2 regions of the Paenibacillus sp. GYB003 genome follow, and region 2 is predicted to be linked to the other one. Evidence: riboswitches for the same ligand, from Rfam matches in the RefSeq annotation. Region 2 holds a riboswitch; the other holds the start of a gene.

What was found. Region 2 has a riboswitch for cobalamin ahead of nrdI (class Ib ribonucleoside-diphosphate reductase assembly flavoprotein NrdI). Riboswitches for the same ligand answer to the same signal wherever they lie in the genome.
Region 1: linked by a shared signal. The riboswitch ahead of PV407_RS06290 (ABC transporter substrate-binding protein) and the one ahead of nrdI (class Ib ribonucleoside-diphosphate reductase assembly flavoprotein NrdI) in region 2 are both predicted to bind cobalamin.

Annotation. Positions count from the first base shown of each region.
Region 1 is NZ_JARBDC010000009.1:30,109-33,650, reverse strand. Features, by position in the region: gene PV407_RS06295 (FecCD family ABC transporter permease) at 1-530, opposite strand, end outside; gene PV407_RS06290 (ABC transporter substrate-binding protein) at 527-1,501, opposite strand; cobalamin riboswitch at 1,740-1,953, opposite strand; gene PV407_RS06285 (hypothetical protein) at 2,070-2,279, opposite strand; gene PV407_RS06280 (ABC transporter substrate-binding protein) at 2,404-3,542, shown strand, end outside.
Region 2 is NZ_JARBDC010000001.1:11,425-14,966, forward strand. Features, by position in the region: gene nrdE (class 1b ribonucleoside-diphosphate reductase subunit alpha) at 1-1,247, opposite strand, end outside; gene nrdI (class Ib ribonucleoside-diphosphate reductase assembly flavoprotein NrdI) at 1,234-1,593, opposite strand; cobalamin riboswitch at 1,762-1,961, opposite strand; gene PV407_RS00075 (cysteine dioxygenase) at 2,164-2,658, opposite strand; gene PV407_RS00080 (hypothetical protein) at 2,753-3,409, opposite strand; gene PV407_RS00085 (SDR family oxidoreductase) at 3,510-3,542, opposite strand, start outside.

The sequences.
Region 1 (3,542 bases), on a different contig from region 2:
AACGACACGATCGCGCTTAAAAAGGAAGAAACGACGACGCCGGACAAAATGACCGTTTCCGTGCGAAACTTGCCCTGGACGCCGGCCAGCCGGAATACGACCCACAGCGTGGCCATGCCGGTGCCGAACGCGACGATCGGAATCGACCACATGCCGAATATCGCGTAGTGAAGCCCGAACATGATCAGGAACGCCGCGCCGACCGACGCCCCCGAGGCGACGCCGAGCGTATACGGATCGGCCAGCGGATTGCGCAGCACGCCCTGGAAGCCGGCGCCGGATACGGATAGCGCCCCGCCGATCAGCACCCCGAGCACGATGCGCGGAAGCCGGACCTTCATAATGATTTGCTCCGACGAAGCGGGCCACGTCGCCTGCACCGTGTCTCCGACGAAAGGCAGCTGCTTGACCAGGATGCCCCATACTTGCGGAATCGGAATGTGCGCCGAGCCGAGCGACAAGCTGACGACGACGGAAACAAGAAGGAGCAGCAAGCCTGCTACTCCCCAGCCGAATAACGTTCGTTTCATTGCTTCACCAAATCCGGATAAAGCCCTTTGGCCATATCGGCCAACGCTTTCGTAATTCTCGGGCCGGGCCGCGACAGCAAATTGTCGTCGAGCGCGATCACCTTGTTCGCCTGAATCGCGGCGATTTTATCCCACCCGCTGCGGCCGCGAATCGTCTTCTCCAGATCCGGGACGGCTTTCGCGAAAAAGATGACGTCGGGATTTTGCTGAATCACTTTTTCTTCGCTGATTTGCTTCCAGCCCTGCAAATCCGACGCCACGTTCACCCCGCCGGCAAGCGTGATCATATCGTCCAAAAATTCGCCTTTGCCGACGGTCCAGCCGGGCGAAAATTCGATGTACACTTTTTTCTTCTGCTCGGGCTTCAGCCCTTTGAGCGCGTCGACGACCTGCTGCTTCTCCTTTTGCATTTGCGCGACGACTTTCTCGGCTTGCTCCTGCTTGTCCGTAATGCGGCCGAACAGCAAAATGCGCTCCATCGCCTCGTCGATCGTCTTCGGATTCGTTTGGAACAAATTCAGCTTCAGCTCGTTCAGCTTCGCCACCGAATTTTTGTTCAGCGACAGACCCGCGAACACGATGTCCGGATTCGCCGCGATGATCGCTTCCGGGTTGCCCTGCAGGTTGCCCATTTTCGGCTTGCTTTTCGCCTCTTCCGGGTAATCGTCCAGATTGGACACGCCGACGATTTTGTCGCCGAGTCCGAGCGCGAACAGCACCTCCGTCTCCGTCGGCGACAGAGAAACGATGCGCTCCGGCGCTTTGGCGAACGTAAATTCTTTGCCCGAGCTGTCTTTGACCGTAAGCGGATATACCGTTTTCTTCCCCGTTTCCGCGCCGCCGCCGGCTTTGGCCGTTCCGCCGGGCGACGCCTGCGCGGGCTCCTTGACTCCCTCGGTTTTGGTCGATCCGCACGCCGCTGCCGTCAGCGCGAGCGCGATGGCAAGCGACAGCACGCCAAGCTTCTTCATCTCGATCTCTCCTTTTTTTGCCCCGATCCTTGTACCCCGAATCTCCCCTGAACCTGAACCCGAACCGAACCCGTACCTGAACCCATTGAACGCCTGTTCCGGTTCCCGCGCCTTCGCAAGCAAAAAGCCCCCGTCCTCGGAAGGACAGGGGCGTTCACAGCGAATACGGGCAACCGCCGAACGGCGAGAAGCAGACAACGTTCCCGAATAAGCCGGCTCCTTTTCCTCGAAGGATTCCTTGGGGCTTACCAAGCAGGCAGGTCTCCTGACTCATAGGCGCGCCGGCCGCAATCAAGCGGGCGCCGCTTCCTCGCCTTCCCGTCCGCTCGGCGGACAGTGGCATCGTGAGAAAGCTCCTATTTCACAGTGGCGGGACCGTGTCGGATTCGCACCGACTTCCCTTTTAACCCGATCGACGGCGTCGTTCGGGCACCTGTTGGCCTATTATAAATGGCGTACAAACCATGCGGACGGGCATCTGGCTTACGGATCGATTATAGGCCAAATCCGGGCCGCTGGCAATAGGTATTGCAGCGGCGCGGTTCCCCTTTCGACGCGGCCGCCGCTGCTACCGGCCGAACAAGCTCAGGGCGACCATGACCGTCCCCGCGAAAATGCAAGCCAAGGCCGCCGCTCCGACGACGCCCCGCTTCCGTCCGCGACCCGCGGCGGCGCTTTCCGTCTCCCCGCCCGGGCCGTCGTTCCAATCGTCCCGACCGACGTTCGCCAGCCGCTCCCGCTCGAATTCGTAGATCATTTCCGGTTTGCGATGATGCATAGGACCCTCACTCCTCTTACGCTTCCTTTACCGCCATTGTACGGTCGTCAAAAGAGGCAAAAAAGGGTATAATCGATGTACTTCATTTCCCCTTTTTTTCATTCAAACAGCGAGGTGAGCGCCGTTGCTTTACGCTTCCCAACAATATTTGCTGCTGCGCCGCGCCTACCCCGAAGCGCCCGACAACGAGCCGATCGGGGTAACGCTCCGGGACGTCGCAGGCAAGCTGTACTGCAGCGAGCGAAACGCCAAGCTCGTCATTCGCAAAATGTGCGAGTGCGGCTGGATCTCGTGGACGCCCGGGCGGGGGCGCGGCAACCGGTCGGCGCTGACGTTCCGGGTCGACCGCGCGCGGATGCTGATCGACAACGCGAAGCATGTGGCGCAGCGCGGCGACGTTCCGGGCGCGCTGGAGCTCATTCGCCGGTACGGGGACGATACGTCCGCGAAGGAACGATTCGGCGATTGGCTGTCCGAATATTTCGGCTACAAAGCGGAAGGATCCGAACGGGAGGCGGTGGAAGTTTTGCGCTTCCCCGTCCATTGGGCGATCTACTCGCTCGATCCGATCGTGACGTTTTCGGCGCTCGATATGCATATTATCAATCAAGTGTTCGACACGCTCGTCCGGTACGACCGCGTGGCGGAAACGTTCGTCCCCGGCCTCGCCCATCATTGGGAAGCCGACGAGGCGAACATGACGTGGACGTTTTATTTGCGCAAAGGGGTGCAGTTTCATCACGGGCGGGAAATGACCGCGGACGACGCCGCGTTTACGTTCGGGCGTTTGCGCGGCCCCAGCCCTTTGTTCCGCGATATCGAACGGATCGTCGCCGTCAACCGGACGACGCTTCGCATTCGGCTTCGGGCGCCGAACTATTTGTTTCTCCGGTTCGTCAGCAACGCGACGGCGTCGATCGTGCCGCGGGACGTCTGCGAGGAGAAGGGGGACCGGTTCGGACGGGAGCCGGTCGGGACGGGGGCGTTCATGGTGACGATCAACCAGCCGAGCCGCCTGGTGCTGGAGGCGTTTCTGCCCTATTTTCAAGGAAGGGCGCATTTGGACCGGGTCGAAATGATCGTCGTTCCGCCGGATTGCGAAACGATCCGGGAGCCGCGGCTCGATCGAATCGTCTTCGGCCACGAATCGCCGGCCAAACATCCGAGCTGGGCGCAGCAGGAGACGATCGTATCGGGGTGCAGTCTGATGACGTTCAACATGAATCGCGACGGCCCCCAGCGCAGTTTCGCCTTCCGTCATGC
Region 2 (3,542 bases):
CGTTCCATCACGTTCGCGATGTTCAGCGAAGCGAGGTTGCAGCTGATGTCGCGGCGAATCGTATCGGCCGCGCCGTAATCGCCGATTTCCGACGTTTCCTGAAGCTGGAAAATTTCCGTGCACAGGTTCGACATTTTGATCGAGCCGATATCTTTCAGCGCATGGACGCGGTTCGCGTTGCTGCGGTTCATGATGTACGGATAGCCGGATTCGAGCTGGATCGTGGCGATTTTGACGAGCATGTCGCGGGCGCTCATGACGATCTTTTTGCGTACGCGGTCGTCGGCCAGCAGCTTGTCGTACATGTCGTCCATGTTCAAATCGTCCATATGGACGCCGTAAGCGCGGTACACGGAATACGGCGCGAAGACGTGCAGCGGTTCGTTCCGTTCGGCCAGCTCGTAAAATTTGCCCGGCACGATCAGGCCGATCGACAGCGTCTTGAGCCGCGTCTTCTCGTCGGCGTTAATTTTTTTGCTGTCGAGAAACTCCATGACGTCCCAGCCGAAAATGTTGTAATAGCCGGCGCCCGAGCCTTTGCGCTGCCCCATCTGGTCGGCGTACGAGAACGCGTCCTCCATCAGCTTCAATACCGGCATGATGCCTTTGGCCGCGCCTTCGACGCCTTTGATCGGCTCGCCGCGCCCGCGCAGCTTGGACAGGTTGACGGCGACGCCGCCGCCGATTTTCGAAAGCTGCATGCACGTGCCGATGCCGTAATTGATCGAATTGAGCGAATCGTCGAGCTCGAGCAGGAAGCACGACACCATCTCGCCTCTGCGGCTTTTGCCGGCGTTCAGAAACGTCGGGGTCGCCGGCTGCAGCCTGCGCTCCATCATCGATTCCGTCAGCGCGCGGGCCGACTCCATATCGCCCCGCGCCAAATGCAGCGCGACGATGGCGACCCGATCCGGAAAATGCTCCAAATACTGCGAACGGTCGTCGCTTTTCAACGCGTAATCCGTATAAAATTTCGACGCGGCCATGTAGGAAGGAAACTCGAAACGATAGCCGTGGGCGATGCCGTATATGTATTCCACTTGTTCCATTGTATAGGTTTCGAGCACGTTTTCGTAAAAATCGTTCTCGATCATGTAGCGGATTTTATGCGCCGTGTCGGGAAAACGGACGCTTTTGCGCTCCACTTCCTCCATGAAGGCGTCTACCGCCTCACGGTCTTTGTCCAGTTGGAAAAATCCTTCTTCGTCGCGCTGCATCAGCATATTGTTCAATTCAATGTGCCGCAACCGCGTTCACCTCCCGTACGAATCGTTCGACGTCGGCCGATGTGCCGGCCAGCTCGAATTTGCCGAGTATCGGCACGTTGTACATCGCCGCGATCCGGTCGGCGCTGCGCGCGAACCCTTCGCCCCAGTTGCGGTTGCCGCTGGCGGACACGCCGACGAGCCTGCGATAGTTGCGCTTCAGAAACGACAGCGTCTTCTCCGGCGCTTGGCCGAAGCCGGTCGTATACGTGACGAGCACGAACGGCTCGTCGACGGTCATCTCGCTCTCGATCGGGACGGCCGGCATGTTCAGCTTGCCGACGAACCGTTTCACATTCCCCGTTTTGGAGTCGTAAACGATCAACATGATGTGCAATATCCCCTTTCCAACTACCCGGGGCCCCCAACACGACGCTTTTCGGCCGCATGAAAAAAGCGCATCGGCGATACGGCCGGATGCGCCGAATGCGTGCAGCCTAAAAAAGCGAAGCTGGCAGCTTAACGACGAAACGGACACCGTGCCTATCGACCGTAGGGCTTGTGTCGATAACGGGCAGGTCTCCTGGCTCGGGAATCGGGCGACTCGCGTCCGCCTTCCCGGCATAAGAGCCAGTGGCCTAATCGGACGAAATCTACTCCCTTACAGTGGCGGGACCGCGCCGGCTTCGCACCGGACTTCCCTATTAAGCTTTATCCGTCCGCTAGACGGAAAAGCACCCGTTACAACAATATGTAGTTTGTATGTAATAATTTATATCAATATGTTGTGCTTGTCAATGCAAGCGGCCCTCTATTTTTATGCGAATAGGGGTAGACATTTCGGGAACGGCCCAACGGCTTGGCGTTTCGGCTCTATGAAAATCGCCGACAGCTTTTTTCATAGAGCGACAAAAAAAGACCTCCCCGCGAAGAGGAGGATCGGCCGGAACCGGCGCCTTCAGATGACATAGTCGAGCACATATTCCTCGACCGGCTTATACGTGTTCGTCTCCGCCAATGGCGGGGCGTACAAATGCAGCGAAACGGCGCGCCGGACGCCCGGGTTGCTCATCCGGTGAATTTGCTTGGCGGGAGCCTCGATGCGCCGGCCTTCCGGCACCCGGCATTGCGCGACGAGGAACGCTTCCCCGCCGCCGCCCGTCCGGTACGTCGCATTGAGCATCGCGCCTTCGAGCAGCAGGGCGCAGCCGACGGAACGGCCGTGATCGTGGACGAACGTTTCGCTCCCGGGCGGAATATGAACGACGATCGCCTCGACGTGATCGGAACGGAACAGCACGTTGCGGCCGTAAGGCAGCCGGTCGGGCTCGGTCACGTACGGGGCGATCAGCTCGGCCGTCGCGCCGATCGCGTCCAGCGCCTCGTGCAGCTCCCGCAGCGACGGCTGCCGCAGCGACGACAGCACGTCGTCAACCCGTTGTTTGAACAGCATGGGACACCCTCCCCGAAGTCAGGGCGTTTACCGCCTTACCCATCTATATGTGCCCATGGCCCGAACGGTTCGGGGCGGCGCGCTTCGGCCGCGCCTATTCTTCTCGATCGGTCCCAATCGGCTTGAATACCGTCGTGCCGACGTTTCCGGCTCCGAGCGCGGGCGGTTCTTCGCCTGTCGCGCCGCGGTAGCAGTGGCGAAGCAGCAGGCGGATCTCGTGCCACTGCACGCTCCGCAGCCAATAAGCCGTCCGTTCGTCCCGCTCCCGCTCCGTCTGCCGTTCCACGGCATCGACGAACAAGTACGGATCCCAGCCGTCGGCTTTCGCAAGCGCCTTCAACAAATCCTTGCCCGGGCCTTCGTCCAACGCCGCCAGCCCCGACGGTCCCGACAACAGCTCGGCGGCCGCCCGGTGCAGCTCCGGAAAGATCGGGTGCCGGCCGACGCGTTTCATCCAATATTTCGAGTTCCAATAGTCGCCTTCCATCCGGTGCATGATGCCGTGCCAATAGCTGCCCGTTTCCGTCTCGACGTTTTGCGAGATATCATGGGAAGCGTCCAGGCTGTCGTTCCACGCATGCAGCCCCGCGATAAAAGACAGCGCGTCGGACTTGCTTCCGACGGCAAGCCGGCCGACCCATTCGTCCGCCTGCGCGGCGATCGCGGCATCCAGCTCCGCGTTCCAGACGGCCGCAGGCTTGAGCGATTGAAGCGGCCTCCGGGCCGCCAACGTTTGCGCCAAGCTCCACATTCGGCGTCCCCCTCCTGTTCGACATTCCATTTGCGTGCGAAAAGGGCGCCCCGCACCGGCGAAGCGCCCCGCGTTTCCTTCCGGAGCGATGTCGTTCGTCTTACAGCGCCCGAACCATGCCTCCGTCGACGAG